DNA from 4 places in the Cetobacterium sp. ZWU0022 genome. Region 3 is predicted to be linked to each of the others. Evidence: riboswitches for the same ligand, from Rfam matches in the RefSeq annotation. Region 3 holds a riboswitch; each other region holds the start of a gene.

Region 1 (5,738 bases), on a different contig from region 3:
ATCTAACCCCTGGAAGAGCAAAAAATTTAGTAAGAGCTCTTAATATAAAAATATTTTTATGCTTTAATAAAAAAGAAGTTTTATCTTTCCACCCGTCCACAAATTCTATAAACGCTTCATCTACAAATAATTTTTTATTTTTTCTTTCTAAAAAATTAGCTATCCTCTTTATTTTATCTAAATCTTGGAATTTTCCTGTTGGATTATTTGGATTACACATTACAACCACATCTTCATCAGTTATAAAATCCATTAGTAGATTCTCATTCAATGAAAAATCTTTACTCAGTGGGAAAAATTTTACATCTCTTCCTGCTGCTTTTGCTGCTCTTTCATACTCTGCAAAAGTTGGAGCTATTATAAGCACTTTTTTAGCTTTTACAGCTTTCATATATAAAAATAAAACTTCTGTGGCTCCATTTCCAACAACAACATTGTCTATTGAGCAACTATTATAGTTTGCTATAGATTGTCTCAACTCTACATAATCTATATCCGGATACTTCTCCAAAGCTTCGAAATTTTCTATAACTGCTTTCTTAAAGCTCTCCGGAACCCCTAAAGGATTTATATTAGAACTATAATCTAATACCTCTACTCCATCCTCTCTTTTCAATCTATAAATATTCCCACCATGTAAATCCATGTTCTCACATCCCATCTTTATACTAATTGTATTAAACTACTAAATAAAACAACTCCCACCAAAGATGTCATAAACATAATTTTATAACATTTTTTTATATCCTCTTTTTCAAACTCTTTTATTTTATCTCCTATTGTTGGCTTCTCATAAAGCTTTCCAAAATATCTAGTCTTTCCTCCAAACTGAACCCCAATAGCTCCTGCAAAGCTTGCTTCTGGATGGCCAGAATTTGGACTCGAATGATTTTTTCTATCTCTAAAAAATATCTTTAAAGGTTTTTTCATTCCCATTCCCAAAAGAAAAGTTGCTATTGGAATAATTAAAGCTCCTGATAATCTAGCTGGTATAAGATTAAAGAGATCATCTATTTTTGCAGATGCCATTCCAAAATCAATATACTTTTCATTTTTATATCCAACCATAGAATCTAAAGTATTTATAGCTTTATATCCCATAGCTAAAGGTAATGCTAAAGAGACTCCATCAATCATTACTAAACTTCCCAAAAAAGCATAAAACATCGGTGCTATTATCCCATCCACAGAGTTCTCAGCTATAGTTTCCATTGTACTTCTCACAACTTGAACCTCATCCATTTCGCCTGTATCTCTACTTACAAGATATGATAGCTCTTTTTGAGCTCTTTCTAAATCGCCACTTTTTAAAATTTTATAAACTTTTATACCTTCAGCTCCTAAACTTTTTGTTGCTAAAGTTGTATAAAGAAAGAAAATTTCTAAGTATTCTGAGCTTTTAGCTATATAATAAGAAGCTATTGCCGTTGTAATTATAACAACTATAGCCATAATAGCTCCCCAAAATTTTTTATTTTTAAATTTATAGATATTTTTTTCTATTATATTTATATAGTTACCTATCAATCTAACTGGATGTGGAAACCAATACGGATCTCCAAACATCAAATCTAAAACATACGCTATTAAAAATTTTAATGTGAAGCTCATACCTCGCCCTCCAAAATCTTATAAATAGCTTTCATGTCTATATTCTCTCTAAATATTTCTTCTAATTTATCTAGTTCACGAAGTCTATATTCATCAAAATCCATCTCAGACTCTTTTTTTTCAAGACCTTTCTTCTCTCTAATTTTATTTAAAATAAAATCAGAAAACTCAGTATTATCAAAAATTCCATGTAGATAAGTTCCAAATATATTTTCATTTACTGTTGCAATCAATCTATTATCCTCTGTACACGAAATCTCTTTTCCAGATGTAACTCCTTGATGAATCTCATATCCCTTTACAAAAATACTTCCCATACCTTCTAATAAACCACTGTTACCATTTAATACTCCGGAGTATTGAGTTGTAACTTTTTCCTTTTCCATGACAGTTTCTATATCTAAAAGACCTAACCCAGGTAGCTCCTTTATATCTCCTTCAATACCATACGGATCTAAAACTCTCTCTCCTAAAATTTGAAACCCTCCGCATATCCCCACAATAGGAATGCCTCTTCTAGAAAGCTTTATAATCTCTTGAGCGATCCCTTTCTCTTTTATATCTTTCAAATCATCTATGGTATTTTTAGACCCTGGAATTATTATTAAATCTTCATCTCCTAATTCATGAGCTGATGTAATATATTTTATATTTACATCCTCATTTATTGAAAGAGCATCTATATCTGTAAAGTTTGATATATGTTTCAATTTTATAACCGAAATATTTATCTCACCTTTTTTATTTTTTATTTTATTAAACTTCTCTGTAACACCATCCTCATCCTCTATGTCTAGTTCAAAGTATGGCATAACTCCTAAGATTGGAACTCCTGTTAGCTCCTCGATTTTACTTAACCCTGGTTTTAATATATCAACATTTCCTCTAAACTTATTTATAATCACACCTTTTACTCTAGCTCTTTCATCTGGTTCCATCAAGCAAATTGTCCCATAAATTGAAGCAAAGACTCCACCTCTATCAATGTCTGCAACTAAAATAACAGGCGCATCTATCATCTCAGCTAACCCCATATTAACTATATCATCTTGCTTTATATTTAATTCAACAGGACTACCAGCTCCCTCAACAACACATATTTCACTGTTATTTTTTATATAATCATATGCAAGCATTATATCTTTTTTTAACTCTGTTTTATAACTTCCATACTCTAATCCACCCATGTTTCCGATAGATTTTCCATTTACAATAACCTGAATTCTTCTATCGCCAGTTGGTTTTAGTAAAATAGGATTCATAGTATAGTGAGCATCCACTTCACAAGCTACAGCTTGTACAGCTTGAGCTCTTCCCATTTCATGCCCAGATTTTGTTATATAAGAGTTCAGTGCCATGTTTTGAGATTTAAAAGGTAATACCGCGTGTCCGTCTTTAAAAAATGCTCTACATAAGCCCGTTACTGTTATGCTCTTCCCTGCTCCTGAAGATGTCCCAACAACCATTATATTCTTATGTTTCATATATCTTTCTCCTAACTTTAATTGAAGTTTAGCGGAAATATAAAAGTGCGAAAGTGAATAAAATTTTTATAATTAGAATTGAATGTAAACAAATCTAAATATAAATCTGTTCACCGCAGATTTTATATTTTCTTAAAATATTGATGGCAGATATCCTGACTCAGATTCATCCTACTCTTAGGCCTTCCCATAAAATTACAGTGGCTTAGTCTAATTTCGTCCTCCTTACAGTGGCGGGACCGTGTGAGATTTTCACTCATCTTTCCTTTTAATCAACTTCTTGAACCATTAATACTATACATATTTATCATAATTATACATAATGATAATGTACAAGTCAATCATTTTTAAAATTTATCGTTTATAAACAAAACTAAAATAATGCATTTAAACCTATCTTTAGTCATTTGTGTTAGAGATTATAACAAAAAGAGCCTTCAATTGAAGGCTCTTTAATCTTTTAATACGGTTGACTATAATACGGTTTTGTATTTTGCTGATTATTATATTGGTTATTATATTGTGGCTGAGTATATTGTGGTTGTTGCTGGTAATACGGTTGCTGATTCACATCTTTTATCGTTTGAGTTTGATCCTGAACTGATCCAACTAATGCTCCTGCCGCTGCACCTATTCCGGCTCCTAAAAGTGTAGCCTTACTATCTCCACCGATAGCTTGCCCTAGCAATGCTCCCGCTCCTGCACCAACTGTTGTTGAGCCTATTGTATTAGAACCTACATTAGAGCAACCTGATAAAATTAAAACTGAAAATATTGATACAATTAATATCTTTTTCATTTCATTCACTCCTTTTAACTATCTATTACTCTTCCACTATTACAGTTTTATTAATCATAAACTTTATTAGTGAGAATAAAAAGAATGGTGAAGCCAATCCAAAAGTTATTACAACTAATAGTGTCCACCCTAATAAAAACAATAAACTATCCGCAAATCCAACATCACATCTTAATCTTTTCATTTTTTCACCTCTTTTTTATTTTTAGTATTCTATATTAATATAATGTTTCTTTTAATTTTACAAGCTTTTTTTTACTTTCAGAAACTAGACATCGAATAATTATTGATGTATAATAAAAAGATAAGATAAAACATTTAAAGAAAGAGGAATCAAAATGACTAAAGAACTATTTAAAGGAAGTGTAGTTTTAAATCCTGTTCCAGCTGTAGTTATTACATCTAAAAATAAAGATGGTAAAGAAAATGCTTTTACCGTTGCATGGACTGGTACTATCTGTACAAACCCACCTATGCTTTCAATTTCAATTAGACCTGAAAGATTATCATATGAATATATAAAAGAAACTATGGAGTTTACCGTTAATCTTCCAAATACTTTCCAAGTTAGAGAAACCGACTATTGTGGAGTTATATCTGGTAGAGATGTCGATAAAATAAAACATCTTGGTTTAACTTCAAAGCCAGGACATCATGTAAATTCACCCTATATCGAGGATTTTCCTATAAACATTGAATGTAAAGTTAAACAAATCATACCTCTAGGAACTCATGATTTATTTTTAGCTGAGGTTGTTGGATCTCATATAAATAAAAATATAATCGATGAAAAGGGAAAGATTCACTTCGAATGGGCTAACTTAATAAACTATTGCCACGGAGAGTATTTCCCAATGTCTAAAAAACCTATTGGACAATTTGGATTCTCAGTAGCTAAAAACCCTCTTTTAATAGAGAAATATAAACATATCAAATCTTATGTTGAATATAAAGATGAAAGAAGCGTTAGAAAACCAAAGAAAAAAATTAAAACCAAAGCAAAAAAGAAAAAATAATAATTACAAATAAAAAGAGCAGATGGGCAGCTTATAACCCATCTGCTCTTTAATTTACAAAAGGAGTGTTATATGATTCAAAAATTTAAATTTGAAAAAAGCTTTATCAAAATGTTAATGGCTCTAGCCATTCCAATCATTTTACAAAGTTTGATTACGGCATCATTAAACTTATTAGACAACATCATGGTTGGAAAACTCGGAGAAAGCGAAATTGCTGCTGTTGGATTATCCAATCAATTTTATATGATTTTCTTCTACTCAGTTGCTGGAGTTGGTATGGGTGCCTCTATCTTTATGTCACAACTTTGGGGAAAAAAGGATATTAAAAAAATTCATGAATTTTTAGATTTATCTCTTCTTATTTCCGTTGTTGTATCTATATTTTTTGCAAGTATCGCCATACTATTTCCAGAAAACATAATACATATTTTCTTAAAGGATCCAGTAGTTACACAACTTGGTGTCAGTTATCTTAGAACCGTTGCAGTAAGTTATATTTTATCATCGATAACATTAGCATTTTCAATGGCTCTTAGAAGTACTGCACAAACAAAACTACCTATGTATGGAAGTATTGTTGGAATTATATTCAATGGAATTTTAAACTATCTATTTATATTTGGAAAATTCGGTGCGCCTAGACTCGGTGTTACAGGAGCTGCTCTTGGAACTACAATATCTAGAACTATGGAGCTAGCATTTATTCTATTTGCAATATATAAATTTGATAATGTAATCGCTACAAAATTCAACAGTTACAAAAATCTTTCAATACAAAAATTTAAAGAATTTTTCAAGATAGCATCTCCTGTTATCTTCAACGAT
Region 2 (5,738 bases), on a different contig from region 3:
AAAAGTAGACACCATAACTATCAAAAACCTTAATCTTTTTACATCCACACCTAAAGTTTCTGCCAACTCATCTCCAGCTATTAAAATATTTAGTTCTCTATACTTTAGTGAAATAAGTCCTATTGATATTAAAAGAACAATAAAAAGAGTTGTCAAACTATCCCATCTTGCACCAGCTAAGCTTCCCGATATCCAAAACATAGCTCCTCTCAACTGAGCTTCATTTTTAGCTGTTGTAACTAAAAAAGTAGTAACTCCCGAAAAAAGCGAAGACACGGCTACCCCTATTAATACAAGTTTTGTACTAGAGTATCCTCCATTTCCAGCTAAATAAAAAACTAAAAATGCTGTCAGTGTTCCAAATATAAAAGCCCCTATCCCTGGAGAAAATCCTATTCCTAGTAATCCTCCTAAAACAATTGATATCACAGCTCCAGTACTAGCTCCAGAGGAGATTCCCAAAATATATGGACTTGCCAATGAGTTTTTTGTCAATGCTTGCATTAGTATTCCAACTAATGACAATCCGCCACCACTTAAAAGAGATAATATGACTCTTGGAACTCTCAAATTCCACACAATCATCTCTGTCGACTTTTTCCACTCGATAGAAAAAATCTCTCTATTCAAACTTTTGTTTATTATAATCTTCCAAACATGCAATGGTGATAGAGAAACACTTCCTACTGTAACAGCTATAGTTCCTAAAATAAATATTAAAGTCACTGAAATTAATATAAGATTTTTGCTCTGCACTCTCACTTTTGCTCCTCACTCAACCCTTCTGAAATTTTTTCAATTCCTTTACTCACTTTTATTCCCGAAGATAGATAACTTAGAGGTATTCTTATAAATCTATCTTTTTTTACAGCTTCAAGCTCTGATATTGGAGAACGATTTTTTAAGAAATCTATCTTTGACTCATAACTTTTATCTCCATAATCTATAACAATTATTGCTAAGGGATTCTCATCTAATATTTTCTCCCAACTTCCAGTTCCAAAACTAAAGCTACTTTTTCTAAAAATATTTTCAGCTCCAGCTATTTCCATCATTGTATTTCCTATTCCATTTCCTCCAATTACAAATGGTGCTGACTCTTGACTATCATAAGCAAATATTTTAATCTTTTTCTTTCCTAAATTTTTTGATTTCACTTCTTCTATCTCTGACTTCATATTTTTTACAACTTGATTTGCATTTTTTTCAAGATTAAATCTTTTTCCAAAATATAAAATATCCTCATAGATATCATCTATATTTGATGTTTTTTGAGATTTTGTAAAAAAAACTTCTACTCCATTTTCTTTTAATTCTTCAATAGTTCCTAGATTTTTAGGTGTTGCTATTGATTGCCATCCTGTTAAAAAAGTTGGATTCAATGAATAAAATAACTCTTTTGTTGGGGCTCCTGCTGCTAAAACAGGAATTTTATTATATTTCTGTTGGAGCTCTGGAAGAATCTCATCATCTAAAAAAGATGTTCCAATCAAATAATCTTCTGCTCCTATAGCCAACAACATCTCAGTTGTAAATTGTGATGTTGATACAACTCTTATAGAATCACTTGAAAAGGTAAGCGTAGTTAGTAATAAAAATAAAAATAATTTTTTCATATTCTTTCTCCTTTGAATAAAAAACGGAAGAGATTATCTCTTCCAAGTTTAATGGCTTGCTTTTCTCCCTCTTGCATATTCAGCTTTTTTTACAAGAATATCTTCAGGTCTTATATTTTCTAACTCTCTAGCCTTTTCAATAAAAATATTTTGAACTCTTTCTATTTCTCCTAATCCTTTTAAGTTTAAAGATACTTCAAACCCATTCTCTTCTAAAGCCTCTTTCCAGTCTTCAGCTATATCATTTTTTGCATGATCTCCAGCAACAAACATAAGAGGCATAAGTGTAACCTTCTCTTTTCCATCTTTCTTTAGCTCTTTAACAACCTTATCTAACCCTGGATATCCCTCCACAGTTCCTACATAAATAGGTTTTTCTAAATCTCTAGCTATATAATCTAACATAGGATATGTTGAGTGTGCTGGATGTTCCGTTCCATGACCTATCATAACGACAGCTTCACTTTTCGATAAATCTCCTATCTCATCTTCTAAAACTTCTAAAAGATGAAAGTAATCTTCTACTGATGTCAAAAGTGGAGTTCCAACTCTTATATCTTCAAATCTATCTGTAAAACTTTCAACTTCTCTTTTTAATGCTTCCATCTCTGTTCCATTTATTATATATGTTGGCTGAAGGATTACATGCTTATATCCCTCCACCAGTAATTTTTCTAAAATTTGAGTTGTATTTAAATTTTCTATTCCTCTTTTAGCTAAAATTCTATTTATTATTCTTGAAGTAAACACTTGATAAAAATCCAATTTTGGAAACTCAGCCTTTATCTTTTTATTTATAACATCTATTGTTTTCTCTCTAGTATCCTCGTGTGTAGTTCCAAAATGAGCAACTACAACCGCTCCTTTTTCTAAGTCCTTATAAAAATCCATCTTCTCTCCTCATATACATTTTTTATAGTAATACAAATTTTTCACCAATAAAAAAACCTCTCTTTTATCAATGAATTTTAAAGAGAAGTCAAATATATCAATATTATGCTTCTCCGTCCTCGCAGAATCTTTAATAATGGCAGGTCTCCTGACTTAGATTCATCCTACTAACAGCCCTTCCCAAAACTTTTCATTTCAGTGGTATTACTGCTTTTGTCCTCTATACAGTGGCGGGACCGTTTGAGATTTACACTCAATTCCCTTTTAATCTATAGAACCATTACTCTTCTTTATATGTAATATTAACACTTTATCGTACAAATTTCAATCAAATTATCTAAAATTTATAACATTATCATCTATTATTTATATTATTTATATCTTAAAGTATTGACTTTTATATATAAAAAAAGTTACTATTAAATTAATAACACACAAAGGAGATAACTCTATGAAAATAACTTCATCTAAATCTTTGTTATATTATTTAAAAAAAGAAAGAAAATTACTACTCTTTTTTCTTTCGATAAGACTAGCAATGACTGCTATAGATATCTACTCTCCTCTTTTAATAAAAAATTTAATTGATGAGGCCTTACCAACTAAAAATATAAATCTACTGCTAAAGTTTTCAATAATTTTAATAGTTTTATATATACTTCGTCTAGCTTTTGCAGTTCATTCTCAAGCTAATGGAAAACTTATGGGAAGTAAAATAAAACAATCCATGAGAAATGACCTTGTGAAGAAATTATTATCTCAACCTGCTGAATTTTTTAAAAAAAATCAAAGTGGTGATCTAATTTCTAGAGTAATAAGTGATTTAGATAGTGTTTCAACACTTTGTCACAGAGGATTAGAAGACTTTATATTTTCGGTTATTACAATTATTGCATCCATTTTCATTATGATTGATTTTGATTTAAAGTTATCTCTAATAACTTTATTTCCTCTTCCATTGACTCTTTTCTTTGTATATAAAGAAAATAAAAAAATGAAAGCTGGACATAGATTGGTACGAAAAAACTCAGGAATACTATCCTCTAATTTTCATGACACTCTAAGAACCATCTCATTTTTAAAAGATAATCATTTAGAAAAATATGCAGAAAATAAATTTCTAGAAAAAAATCAATCTTTATTGAATAGCGAGAAGGAAAATATGATTCCATCTAGTTTAATTGTTTCTGGAGTTACATTCTATTCTAATATAACCCAACTTATAATTATACTCGCAGGTGGATATCTATATATAAAAGATGGTGTTACTATGGGGATTATACTATCTTTCTTATTGCTTGTTGATCGATTTAGATTACGTATTATGAGAATGGTTGGCTTAGTTGATATTTATCAGAAAGGAATATCTGGAGTTAATCGTTTTAATGAGATTATAAATTTAAAAGATAGACCTGACGGTAATTTTGATTTCAACGAGCAGATTAAATCTATCGAATTTAAAGATATAAGCTTCTCTTTTGAAGAAAACAGTATTTTAAAAAACTTTAATCTAAAAATAAATAAAGGCGAAAAAATCGCTTTAGTCGGTGAAAGTGGAATTGGAAAAAGTACTACTGCTTCTCTTTTAAAAAGATCTCTTATTCCAACTGAAGGTAAAATCTTAATCAATGGAATTCCTTTAAACGAAATAACTTTTAAAAGTTATTTAAGCAAATTGGCCATTGTAGATCAAAGTGATTATATAATCAATGGAAGCATGATTGAAAACATTACTCTTGTTAAAGAAAATTTCTCAGATGAAGAGATAAAATTTGCAATCGATAAATCCTATGTATATGAGATTTTTGATAAGTTTTCTCTTGGAAAAGACACTATAATTGGAGAAGGAGGAGTTCATGCTAGCTCTGGACAAAAACAAAAGATTGCCATGGCTAGATTATTCCTAAAAAATCCAGATTTAATTCTCTTAGATGAAGCTACAAATGCACTAGATATCATAAATGAGAAATCTATTTTAAAAAATATAAAAGAGGAATATAGCGATAGAATTCTTATAGCTATAACTCATAGATTAAGTTTACTAGAGGATTTTGATAAAATTTATGTCCTTGGTGAAAATAATATTGTTGAAGAAGGAAGCTTCTCAGAACTTTTGGCTTCAAAAGGAAAATTTTACAAACTTTACAATGGAATCAGATAAAAAAAAGTCACCCAAAGGTGACTTTTTTAATTATTCATCATCAGAAGAGTTTGCTTCACTTCCTGCTTCCATATCTTGATAAACTTCAGTATTTAGATTTCCTAAACTCTTATCAACCATTAATGCATTTGTAACCGATCCGATTACGTTTAACATTGTTCTAGGCATATCGATAATTGGGTCGATTGCTAAAATTGGATTGATTAAAGGGAACATAGCTGCTAAACCAGTACCTGATAAAGCTACTGATGCTGCCATTGTTGCCGTTCCTGGAATTCCTGCGATTCCTAACGAACTGATTGCCACAACTATTATTGACATAACTATTAATGTCATATCTACAGAGTGTCCACTCATATTAGTTACGAATACTATTGTTAATGCTGGGAATATTCCTGCACATCCTTGCATTCCTGCTGTTGTACCAAAACTTGCTACGAAACTTGCAGTTGACTCACTAACACCTAATTTGTTAGTTAATGTTGAAATTGTTACTGGTAAACAACCAACACTTGATCTTGAAGTAAATGCTAAGATCATTAATGAGATACTCTTTTTAACATATGTAAATGGATTTAATCCGAAGAATGCTACTGCTACCATTTGAATAACAAACATAATTGCTGTTGCTAAGTATAAAACTGCTATGAATTTTCCTACTTCTGCTATTGCCCCAATACCTTTTTGTGCAATTGTATTTGCTAAAAGTGGTACTACTGCTAAAGGCATCCATCTAATGATACTCATTGCCATAGATACAATTATCTTTTGAGCTGCGTTGATTAAATCAAAGAATGGCTTTACGATATCCATATATTTCTTTGACATTCTTTTTGCTGCTACTCCAACTACTGCTGAGAATATTACTAATCCTACAATGTTTAATTTAACCATTGCTTCAACAGGATTTGAAGGAATTAAAGCTTTTAATGTATCAACTATGTTACTTACTTCTCTAATTTGTCTTCCACCTGTTGTTGCTACTGTTGCTACTGCATCAGATGAAAGTTTTCCAACTTGGAATATATTTCCTAAAAGTAATCCTACACCAACAGAGATAGCTACCATTA
Region 3 (5,738 bases):
TCTGTTTTACTAGCTATTATACCGCTTCAACTTCTATCATACTTTACATCTGTTGCAAAAGGAATTGATGTGGATAAGCCTAGAAATCTAGCAAAATCAGTTACTGTTGAATAATATAAAAAGAGCCAATCGGCTCTTTTTTTTATACTTTTTAAGTAGAATTTAACATTTTTTCATGATATAATACTTTTAGAATTAAGGGAGGAATATATTATGAGTGATAGATTAAAAGGAACTTTATGGATGTGTGTGTCCGCTTTAGGTATGGCCTTAATGGGAGCTACAGTTAAATTTATTGGTAGTGATATCTCTACTTTCGAAAAACTTTTCTTCAGAAATCTCGTAGGAGTCGTTATGTTGCTCTTTTCTATGAAAGGTCAAAATATAAATATCTGGGGTAGTAGCAATAAAAGTAGATTATTTATGATTTTTAGATGTGCAACTGGCTTAACAGGAGCTGTTCTAAATTTTTACTGTATTAACAAACTTTATTTAGCTGATTCAGCTTTATTAAATAAACTTTCACCATTCTTTGTTGCTATTTTTGCAACTTTATTTTTAAAAGAAAAATTAGAAAGACATCAAATTCCTATACTTATTGTCGTTCTATTCGGAGCATTATTAGTTATAAAGCCTAAATTCAGTTTTGAAATGTTACCAGCTTTAGCCGGATTTTTATCCGCTATTTTTGCAGGTGGGGCATATACACTAGTAAGATATCTAAGAACTATGGAAGAACCTTCTACTTTGGTTTTATGGTTTTCCGCATTTTCAATGATCGGTATGATTCCGCCAATGCTTATTCAAGGATTTATAGTCCCAAACAGGATACAACTACTTTATCTTATTCTAACAGGTATTTTCGCTACAATCGGACAGATTGGCTTAGCTTATGCTTATAAATATGCTTTAGCTAGTGAAGTATCTATATATCAATATTTAAGTATTATATTCTCTGCTATAATTGGGTTTATGGTTTGGCAGGAGATTCCAGATATTTTCAGTATGATAGGTGGTCTTATAATTATTGGTGCTGCATTATTTAATTATAAATTATCAAAAAAGTGATTGCAAATTGCAATCACTTTTTTAATTCATCTATTATGCTACTCAATTTTATATTTTGACCTTTTTTATACTCCTGATATTCAGGTATCGCTTTATCATCTATAAAACAATATTCTTTCTCATCCAAAGAAAACTTTTTCAAAATTTTATCATAAATGCAAACCTCTTCTTTTTCAATTCTTATTACAGTTGATTTCCCTTTTTTACACGGTTCAAGAGGAGAACAAGTTTTAAAACAATCACTCTTTTCATATATTTTATAAGAAATATATCTACAGCATATAGGTCTAAAATCATATATCAAACAACTTTTACTCTCTTTATCATGAAAATAACATGCCTTATCCTCTAATTTATTCCTTAAAATTTTCTCTTTAACAATATCATTAGAACTAATAAAGTTTAATATCTCTGCTTTTTCTTTTAAAGATATCAAAGAATAATCCCAATTACAACAACCACAACTATTACTCGTCTGATTACAAACTCTTTCACCGTTTAATTTTACAATTTTTTCTTTAGCTTCCTTTAAAATATTTCTCAGCCTCTTCATAACTACCTTAGAATTTATAAGTCGCTTCCAACGTATAAATTCTTCCATCCCCTCTATTATATTGTCTTGTATCATCCCAATATCCCACATATGTTGCATATTTTTCATCAAACAAATTATTAACTCTTCCAGTTAATGTAAGAGATTCTAAAGGTTTATAAGACAATGAAATATCAACAGTTGCATAATCTCCTTGATCCTTTTTTCTGATATTTGTAGGATCATCCGAGTCAAAATATCTTCCATAGTAAATTACATCTGCGTTTCCAACTATTTTAGGTGTAAATTCATATCTTGCACCAAATCCCAATTTCCAATTAGGAATAAAAGGAACCTCTTTATCTTTTAAACTATCAAATTTAGAATCTTTTATTTTGTGATATATATATGTTATTGATGTATTTAAAGTAAGCTTTTCAAAATAATGTTCTGCAAAAATTTCTACACCGTATCTCTCAGTATCTCCAATATTATAATATGGGAAATTCGAATACTCCTCACCACTATAATAGATTTCATCTCTTGTCATCTTATAGAATGTTGACAAACTTATATATGTATCATTTATATAATCTTTCACACCAAACTCTATTGTATCTTGTGTTTGTGGGTTTAATTTTTCAGCATTTACTGTATAACGCATCTCTGATATTAACGGAGTTCTAAAATCTCTAGATAATTTTCCATAAACAACGCCTGATTCATTATAGGAATATCTCGTTTCCAAAGTGTAAGAATAGTCATTATACTTTGTCTTATTTTTAGTATCCCACTTCTCTTCTGGAATAGGTGATCTATTTCTAAAATAATAGTTATACTCTGCAGTATTGTATCTAACACCTTGTAAAAATGTAAATTTACCTCTTTTATTTTCATTCATTAAGAATATTCCATAACTATCTTTTGTTGAATCATCTAATTTTTTCTCTTTCTGGGGAGTCGCAATCTCTTTAGTTAAATCAGTTCCTAACATAAAATAATCACTCTCTGTATAATTATGTTTCACTTGAACTTTTCCATATATTTTCTCTTGATCATCTTCATGCTTTATTTCCCCCTTTTTAGGGTTGTGTGTTTCAAATTTCTTTTCATAAAAACCTAAATAAGAGTATAGTTGAGTTTTTTTACTCAAATCATATCTATATCCTAAGTAATAATCATTGCTATGTGATTCACCTCTTGAAATATTCCCCGGATTTCTACTATCATTTTCATAAATATCCTCTGGTACATCACCATCTTTAGCATATTTTTTTTCATCTCTTGTATATCTAAAGTCAATCTCTCCATCATTTAAATTATATTTTGTACTTAGCACAAAGTTCTTTCTTTTACTAAATATATCTCCATATTCATCGCCTCTTTTATCACTTCTTTGTAAGCTAGAGTTATATCCAATACTTGTTGCAATTTTTTCTGTCATTTTTGTATTCACACCAACACCAAATTTATTAGATTCATGACTTGATACAGATCCTGATATATGCCCTGAATAATTTTTCCCCTCTGAAAATGAATCAATTTTTTTTAATCTAATATTTACAATTCCTCCAATAGCTCCATCACCGTATAAAATCCCTCCACCGCCAGGAACAACTTCTACTCTTTCAATATTTGCTATTGGAATATTTGTTATCTGATCTCCTTTTATAGGTACTCCATCCAATGTTACTATGGTATTTTTTTCTGCATGAACAGGACTCCCTGCTCCACGCACATCAAATCTAATACTATCATAATAATGTGATACAATAACTCCAGGTGCCATCCTTACAATATCCACAAGATTTTGAGCCCCTTTTTCAACTATCTCTTCACTTGTTATAACTGTTATATTCGCTCCTGTTTCTTTGATATTGGTTTCAAAATTATCTGTGGTTATAACACTTTCTTCCAGTTTTATAATCCTCTCATCTAACTTTGAATAAGCCAAAGTTGTGTAAGTCAAAAGACTTAGCACCATGATTTTTCTATTCATTTTTCCTCCCTCGAAGTATCATCTTAAAAGTATCCTGACTCATTTCACCCTACTCGCACCTCTTCCCAAGTTACCTCAGTGAGCTTTTGTGCTTTCGTCAATTTTACAGTGGCGGGGCCGTAGTGGAATTTAACCACACTTCCATATTAAGATGTTATTTTTTAGTACTTCACATGTTAACACATCTTACTTAATATTTTCCAATATAATTTTTTTATAACAAAAACTTTATCTGTACATTTAAAATATAATAACAATTTAGGTATAATTTACAAAACCTTTCTAACTTGCCACAAATGCTTACTCCAATAATCATCAACCTCAGAGATAATCACCCCTCTAGAGGTTGATGCATGTAAAAATCTATTATTTCCTAAATAAACACCTACATGACGTATTTTTTTTCTACCAATTTTAAAAAATAACAAATCTCCAACTTCCCAGTGAGTTCTATTTTTTATTTTTTTCCCTTCTAAGGACATCTTTTCAGTTGTCCTAGGTAAACTAACTTCAAACTTCTGTTTATATAAGTGTTGCATAAGAGCTGAGCAATCTACTCCTGATTTAGTAGTTCCACCTAATCTATATTTAGTCCCCTTCCAATTGTTGTAAAAGCCTGAAATTTTAACTACTCTAACCTGTCTTTCTTTTTCACTAATTTTAGCTGATGAGCACCCTGTCAACAAGAGTAAAAACAAAATCATTATATTTATTAATATTTTTTTATTTCTTAACAAAATTTAATTCCACTCCACTTTTTGTAACTATTCGAATTCCATTTTCTGTTATTCTAACCTCTTGTGCTTCTTTTAAGTTTTTTAAATACCCTTGCTCTTGTAACATTAAATTTTCTGGTCCCATCATTCTAGTTGTACCTATTTCCCCCACAGAAATTTTATCTCCATCTATTTTATAAGTTGCAAAATATCTATTCACTCCAGAATTACCTACTATTTTTTCCTTCTGAAAAAAAACATCAATCTGACTTTCTTCAATTACATTCTCTAAACTGTAAGTATTATCGAGAACTTTTGATAACACATCTACCTTTTTAGCAAAACATCCTCCCATTAAAAAAATCGCAAACAAAACTAATACCAATTTCTTCATAATTTCACACCTCACCTTTTTTATTTAATAATATTTTATAAACTAATTTTCTATATAAAACTTTAAACGAACACTCTCTATAATATTTTCATTTTTATCAAAAATTTTATAATTAATTTCCGACCCTTGAATTAAATGATTTAACTTATCAATACAAATAGAAGCTCTTCCATTTTCAATTTTCATTCTTCCAAAATCTAAATCTATCTCTTCACTTTCTCCAAACTCATCTATCTCTTCTTCTATATCATTTACTTTTATTTTAAGACCACTATATTTTCCAGACAATACTCCCGTTTCCTCTAATAAATAATACCCTTGAACCTCTCTAAAATCATCAATATATATTTTTTGCCCAGGTATATACCATTTATCTAAGGCTATCGTCTTTGAAACTTCATTTTTCATAGCTAATATAAAAACTTTATCAATCAAAACCTTTTTTACTCTATTGTAACTAAGACTTAATACCTCTCCCTCAATTCTATAATTCATATTTAAATCCAAGTTTTGAGGCAACTCTAACCCTATATAAATCTCTTTCGTATCATTAAATATATCATCATTTAACTGCTCGATATAAATATTAGGATATACCTCTTTTAAAGGAACAATTCTAACATTTTCTAAACTTTCTTGCTTCTCTATATTTTCCTGAACGATTTTCAATGAAGCTTCTTTAGCTAAATTCAATTTTAGTCCTTCCGAATTTACCTTGTTTTTAGTTATTTCTAGATCATAATCATTCAAACCTATCTTTTTTATAATCAAATATTTTTTACCATACTCCTGTTTCTTCAAAATCGGAGTTTTATAATCAAAATCTAAATATATTTCAGGATTAAATTCAGGCATATTAATACTTAGTTTCAAAACTTCTTTTCTATCCGAATATTGATACTCTATCTCTAGTTCATATTTACCTTTTACCAAGTTCCACTGATCTACCATAAGTTCCATTTTTTGCCGATTCAAATTTTTCCATCTCAGATTTATAGTAAGTCCACCCAACTCTATATTTTCAACTGT
Region 4 (5,738 bases), on a different contig from region 3:
ACTTTCGAGGGCGAATATATTCTAGATGCAATTGAAGTTTCAAAGCTAAAAGATGAAGAGCTTTCTAAAATTAGAAATAAAAAAATTGGCTTTGTATTCCAATCATTCAATCTACTTTCAAAGTTATCAGCTTTAGAAAATGTTGAGCTTCCATTGGTATATTCTGGTGTTCATCACAAAGAAAGAGCTCAAAAAGCCAAGGCTGTACTCGAAAAAGTAGGATTAGGGGATAGATTAGATCACAAACCTAATGAACTTTCGGGAGGACAAAGGCAAAGAGTAGCCATAGCTCGTGCTCTTGTAAATGAGCCTTCTATAATCTTAGCTGACGAGCCCACTGGAAACCTAGATAGTACATCTGAGAAAGAGATTATGCAACTTTTTAAAGAGTTGAACGAACAGGGGAAAACTATAATTATAGTTACACATGAACCTGAGGTAGGTAAAGCTTGTAAAAGAGTTATCAGATTCAAAGATGGTCAGGTTATCGAGGATGTGAGAAATGTATGAATTTTTTAGAAAGTTTAAAAGGTGCTATACAGAATTTAAGAGGCAATAAAGTCAGATCATTTTTAACTATGCTCGGAATTATAATCGGAATCTCTTCTGTTATAACAATGTCTGCTATTGGAAAAGGTGGACAACAAAATATAACTGGAGATTTAAAAGAGGGCGGATATGGAAAATTTACAATCTCAGTTGATAAAGATGATGAAGAGTTTAGATGGAAATATCTTTTAGAACCAGAGATAATAGAAAGTTTAAAATCAACTAATCTTTTTAAAAATGTAAGTGCAAATATAAGTACTAGAGTTTTTATTGAAGTGGGGCGTAGACGTGAGATGATACAGCTCACTGCAACTACTCCAGACTATGAGAAAATTGACAAAGCTGAATATCTTTACGGTAGAGCTTTTCTTCCATTTGAATATGAAAAAGGTGAGAAAATCTTAGTGATAGATAATCTTACCGCTAAAAGTCTTTTTGGTAGTTCAGAAAATGCTGTTGGAAATGAGATGTCTTTTGCTATTGGAAGAAAAAATAGCCCTATCACTTATAAAATTGTTGGAGTTTTTAAAAATCCATTAGAAGAACTTGTGAAAGTTATGGGTGGACAAAGAATCCCTAGATTTATGAGAACCCCACTTAACACATATGATAAAGTTTATAATCTATCTACAGGAGGATACAACTCTATAATTGTAGAATCTAAAAACCCTGAAGAGTTAGCTACTGATATGAGTGCTGCTAATAAAGTTTTAGAGGATATTAGCGGAGTTAAAGGACTATATCAAGTTGAAACTATGAGTAATGCTGCTGCTTCATTTGATAAAATTCTAAGTACTTTAAATCTATTTATAACTTTTGTTGCTGGTATCTCACTTTTTGTTGGTGGAATCGGAGTTATGAATATAATGTTAGTTAGTGTTATTGAAAGAACAAAGGAGATCGGAATAAGAAAAGCAATTGGTGCTACAAACAAAGATATACTAATTCAATTTTTAATGGAGTCTGTTATTTTAACAGGAATCGGTGGAGTTGTAGGTGTAGTTATTGGAGTTTCGTTAGCTCTTATAATTGGATACTTTGTAAATATCCCTCCAGTATTTTCGATATTTTCAATATCATTAGCACTCGGAGTTTCAACATTCATCGGAGTTATCTTCGGAGTCACACCAGCTAAAAAGGCTTCGCAACTTAATCCTATAGATGCTTTAAGAGCTGAATAACTTAAAAAAATAAACCCCGTATAGTTAAAAACTAAAACGGGGTTTTATCTTTTTATTTTTTTATTTTTTATCAACTAAAATAGATTCAAAATTTTCTAAATCAATATGACAATAACCATTTGGATTTTTCTTTAAATAATTTTGATGATATTCTTCTGCCAAATAAAAATTTTCCAAAACTTTTATCTCAATTTGAATTTTTTCAGAATAACTTTGCTGTAGAATTAATATCTCCTTATCAATTATTGATTTATCATTTAAATCAGTATAATAAATCCCTGTTCGATACTGTGTTCCTCTATCATTACCCTGTTTGTTTAAACTAGTTGGATCAATAATTCTAAAATAATATTTCAAAAGTAGAGGTAAATCTATAATATTTCTATCATAAATCACTTTTACTGTTTCGGCATGACCTGTATGTCTGTATATAACATCTTCATAGCTTGGATTTTCTGTAGAACCATTAGCATAACCTGAAACAACATCTATCACTCCAGATATTTTTTTCATATAAGCCTCTACTCCCCAAAAACATCCTCCGGCTAAATAAATCTCATGAATATTTAAGTTTGAATCGATATTTTTAATTTTCATAAAATCACCTCATCTACATTATATACAAAATTTGTTAATTTTAATACTAAATATCTTTACTTTTTGCATATCCAGCTTTTTTTTCTATAATATCAATACTTCTATGCTTTTCTAAAAATTTTGCATTCCCTACAAACATATCTTGAATTTCAGGAATCTCTCCTAAAGGAGTTAATTTTACTTTTACTTTGAATCCCTCTTTCTCTAAGTTTTCTTTCCAATCTCCAGCTATATCATTTTTTGCATGATCTCCAGCTACAAACATCATAGGCATTAAGACAACTTCTTTCTTTCCAGCTTTTTTCAATTGTCTCACAACAGTTTCAAAAGTTGGATATCCTTCAACTGTTCCCACATAAATTGGTTCATTCATATCTTTTGCCATATAGTCAAACATTGCATAAGCTGAAGTAGCAGAATTATATGTTCCATGTCCTACTAAAACTACTCCTTCTCTTTTCCCTAGAGGTGCTGCTATTTTCATTATCGCCTTTATTGCGTCTTCATAATGATGTGGATCTGTTAGAAGTGCATCCCCTATTCTCAAATTATTAAAATCTTTTGAATGAAGTAAAACCTCTCTTTTTATTGACTCCATTTCCACACCATCTATTATATTTGTTGGTTGTATAATAACATTTTTATACCCTTGTTTTTTTAATGAAGTCAAAACTTCACTCGGATTATACTTCTTTATTCCCTCGTTAGCCTCTACTCTTTTAGCAACAATTCTCGAAGTATAAGCCTCAAAAACATCAGCTTTTCCTTCAAAAGCCTTAATTGCTTTTTGATTGATTCTATCGATTGTTTTAGCTCTCGTGTCTTTATGTGTAGTTCCAAAATGTGTCATAATTATAGCACTTTTTCCCCCTGTATAAAAATTTGAGTCCTCAAAAGCTTCTTCACCATGAGCTAGAATTAATGCTGATGACAAACAAAATAGTGATAATAATAATTTTTTCATAAAAATAACCTCCCAAATATAATTTTAAATTTGAGAGAAGAGCTTAAACTCTTCTCCGTCCTCGCAGATTATAATGGCAGGTCTCCTGACTCAGATTCACTTTACTCATATTCCTTCCCAAATTTTAAAATAAAAATTCAGTGGATTAACCTATTTTCATCCTCTTTACAGTGGCGGGACCGTTTAAGCTTTTCACTCAATTCCCTTTTAATCTTTCGAACCATTACAGAGGTATATTATCATTACATTGTATTTTTTTCAATCATTCTATAAAAAAAGAATACTCCGTGAGCTATATATATATTATGTTGATATTTAAATATCTATTTTCTTTTATTCTTATAAAAATATACAATATATATTCTAGACACTAAAGCTCCGATTAATGCTGCAAAAAAGTTATAACCATTATTTTGTGCCAAGAAATAAAAACCCCCTAAAAGAATAATAATTCTCACTAGAGATGTGATAAATATAAATAATGACGGATTTTTAAATCTTTTACTTTCATTTACTCCAAAATCTAGACTATAAAAAAATAAAAACCCTAAAACAATCCCACCTACAAATGCAATAACCATCCTACTCATCTCCTTATATTTAAAGAATTTACACCATTAATTCCATATTTTTATTTACTGTAAAATAAACAACTTTCCTTGCAATTAATCTACATTTTAAAATATACAATAAAAGTATTTGACTTTTTTTATTTTTTGTTATATTATTTTAATACAGTCTTTATATTTTGGCAAAATAAGGGAAACCTTATGACGCAAAGCTACAGGGTCTTTTAAATGACAACCAGCTACACTTTATAGTGTAGCTGGTTTTTTTGTTTTTATTAGGAGGGAATTAATGAGAAAAATTTTAATGTTAAGCACTTTATTTGGGGTGGTGTCTCTAAATCTTTTATCAAATGAAGGACAGTCTAATCAAGCAATAATGCAGATTAATGCTAAGGTTTTAAAACCGCTAACAGTAAAAGCTGATAAAGATCTAGAGTTCGGCGATATTTTACCTGGAACTTTCAATCAAGCTTTTTCTAGTTTCTCGCTTCAAGGAGAATCTAATTCGAAAGTTAGAATAACTTTTGAAGGTGTAAAATCTGAAGGAGATAGTTTTAGAGTTCCTTTAAAAAATGGGAATAATAGTTTCACAATTTTATTTAATTGTACTCAAATAAATAAACCTGGTGAATGGATTACTCCTGGAAATGATGTTATTGAATTATCTGATTCAGGAAAACAGATTCTGAATATTGCTGCTTCGACTGATGTAAGTCGTGACCAAGCTCCGGGAATATATTCAGGGAATTTCACTTTAAAAGCTCGTTATAATTAATTGTCATAATCAAATTCACAATAAAAGACATCCTTCATAACAGTATAATTACTATTACAAAGGATGTCTTATTTTTATCTTTCAGCTCTTATTTCGCTTACAACTTCTAATAAAAACTTCTTACATTGATCATTTTTTATTGTATAATAAACCTCGTGTAACTCGTGTGATGGAAACTCTGCTAATAAAATATTCATAGCCATTCTATCTCTATAAATATCACTTCTATTTAAGCTTCTCTCTATTCTTCTTAGACTCTCTTCATCTTCTTCTAAAAGATTATCTACAATTGTATTTGCATTTTTTATCATAATATCTAGATTTGTTAATCTATCTCTACGATTTCTGACTTTGTTCTTCTCATAAAACTTCTTTCCTTTGTTTAACTCTTCTAAAAGACCAAAAAGATTTAATTCAGGATTTTTCTCTAATATATTTAATATCTTTCCGTATATTATATTACTCTCTTTATCCTCAGGACTTTGTTTTTCTAAAGCCATCATATATTTTTTTGAAATTTTTACTAATATCTCATTCATTGGAAATTCCTCCATAACATTTTCTCAGATTAATAGTATATCACATTTTCATAAAATAAATAACCTTTATTATTTTTCTTTAGGTAAATTATACACATCTACTATCTCTACTTTCTCTGGAGGTTCTTTCTTTCCATTTTCTTTAAATCTATCAAACATATCTCCTATATTCATTCTAAATCTTAGAAACAATCCTTGAGCTAATTCTCCATTTGGATCAAAATCTTTATCCCTAAAACCAACAAAATTATATCCTAAAGATAACCATAAATTACTTTTAAATATATAACCTAGTTCGAATCCTAAACCATAATCTATATTTTTTTCACTATCAAATAAAGTTGCCAAATTAATTCCAGCTGTCCAGTTGTCAAAAAGATCATAACTTATTCCTCCTGCAAGTAAATAGCTTCTATAACTACTTTCTGTTCCATCATATTTTATATTACTGCTTTTCGCAGCTAGCGTTATATTTTTTTCACTGTTTATTTTACTTTGAAAGTTATGAGCACTTCTTATTATATGTGTATATTTTTTATAATTTTCATCTACAATATTTTTCGA

The links. Region 3 has a riboswitch for cobalamin ahead of L988_RS05445 (TonB-dependent receptor). Riboswitches for the same ligand answer to the same signal wherever they lie in the genome.
Region 1: it holds a riboswitch for cobalamin, as region 3 does, so the genes downstream of both, L988_RS09570 (cobyric acid synthase) here and L988_RS05445 (TonB-dependent receptor) in region 3, are expected to answer to the same signal.
Region 2: it holds a riboswitch for cobalamin, as region 3 does, so the genes downstream of both, L988_RS06755 (sirohydrochlorin cobaltochelatase) here and L988_RS05445 (TonB-dependent receptor) in region 3, are expected to answer to the same signal.
Region 4: it holds a riboswitch for cobalamin, as region 3 does, so the genes downstream of both, L988_RS06505 (sirohydrochlorin cobaltochelatase) here and L988_RS05445 (TonB-dependent receptor) in region 3, are expected to answer to the same signal.

Annotation. Positions count from the first base shown of each region.
Region 1 is NZ_JRJZ01000117.1:102,849-108,586, forward strand. It holds gene cobD (threonine-phosphate decarboxylase CobD) at 1-646, opposite strand, end outside; gene cbiB (adenosylcobinamide-phosphate synthase CbiB) at 664-1,611, opposite strand; gene L988_RS09570 (cobyric acid synthase) at 1,608-3,095, opposite strand; cobalamin riboswitch at 3,223-3,400, opposite strand; gene L988_RS09575 (YMGG-like glycine zipper-containing protein) at 3,556-3,894, opposite strand; gene L988_RS13695 (hypothetical protein) at 3,920-4,078, opposite strand; gene L988_RS09580 (flavin reductase family protein) at 4,233-4,910, shown strand; gene L988_RS09585 (MATE family efflux transporter) at 4,983-5,738, shown strand, end outside.
Region 2 is NZ_JRJZ01000083.1:22,159-27,896, forward strand. It holds gene L988_RS06745 (iron ABC transporter permease) at 1-726, opposite strand, end outside; gene L988_RS06750 (ABC transporter substrate-binding protein) at 759-1,616, opposite strand; gene L988_RS06755 (sirohydrochlorin cobaltochelatase) at 1,665-2,507, opposite strand; cobalamin riboswitch at 2,628-2,804, opposite strand; gene L988_RS06760 (ABC transporter ATP-binding protein) at 2,959-4,668, shown strand; gene L988_RS06765 (cation:dicarboxylate symporter family transporter) at 4,699-5,738, opposite strand, start outside.
Region 3 is NZ_JRJZ01000057.1:2,213-7,950, forward strand. It holds gene glmS (glutamine--fructose-6-phosphate transaminase (isomerizing)) at 1-114, shown strand, start outside; gene L988_RS05435 (DMT family transporter) at 214-1,068, shown strand; gene L988_RS05440 (hypothetical protein) at 1,082-1,669, opposite strand; gene L988_RS05445 (TonB-dependent receptor) at 1,629-3,599, opposite strand; cobalamin riboswitch at 3,606-3,796, opposite strand; gene L988_RS05450 (NlpC/P60 family protein) at 3,869-4,336, opposite strand; gene L988_RS05455 (META domain-containing protein) at 4,323-4,709, opposite strand; gene L988_RS05460 (hypothetical protein) at 4,752-5,738, opposite strand, start outside.
Region 4 is NZ_JRJZ01000082.1:18,498-24,235, reverse strand. It holds gene L988_RS06520 (ABC transporter ATP-binding protein) at 1-510, shown strand, start outside; gene L988_RS06515 (ABC transporter permease) at 507-1,730, shown strand; partial or broken gene msrA (peptide-methionine (S)-S-oxide reductase MsrA) at 1,794-2,297, opposite strand; gene L988_RS06505 (sirohydrochlorin cobaltochelatase) at 2,374-3,291, opposite strand; cobalamin riboswitch at 3,349-3,531, opposite strand; gene L988_RS06500 (ATP synthase subunit I) at 3,615-3,872, opposite strand; cyclic di-GMP riboswitch class I at 4,032-4,107, shown strand; gene L988_RS06495 (DUF4402 domain-containing protein) at 4,150-4,635, shown strand; gene L988_RS06490 (hypothetical protein) at 4,710-5,174, opposite strand; gene L988_RS06485 (DUF11 domain-containing protein) at 5,244-5,738, opposite strand, start outside.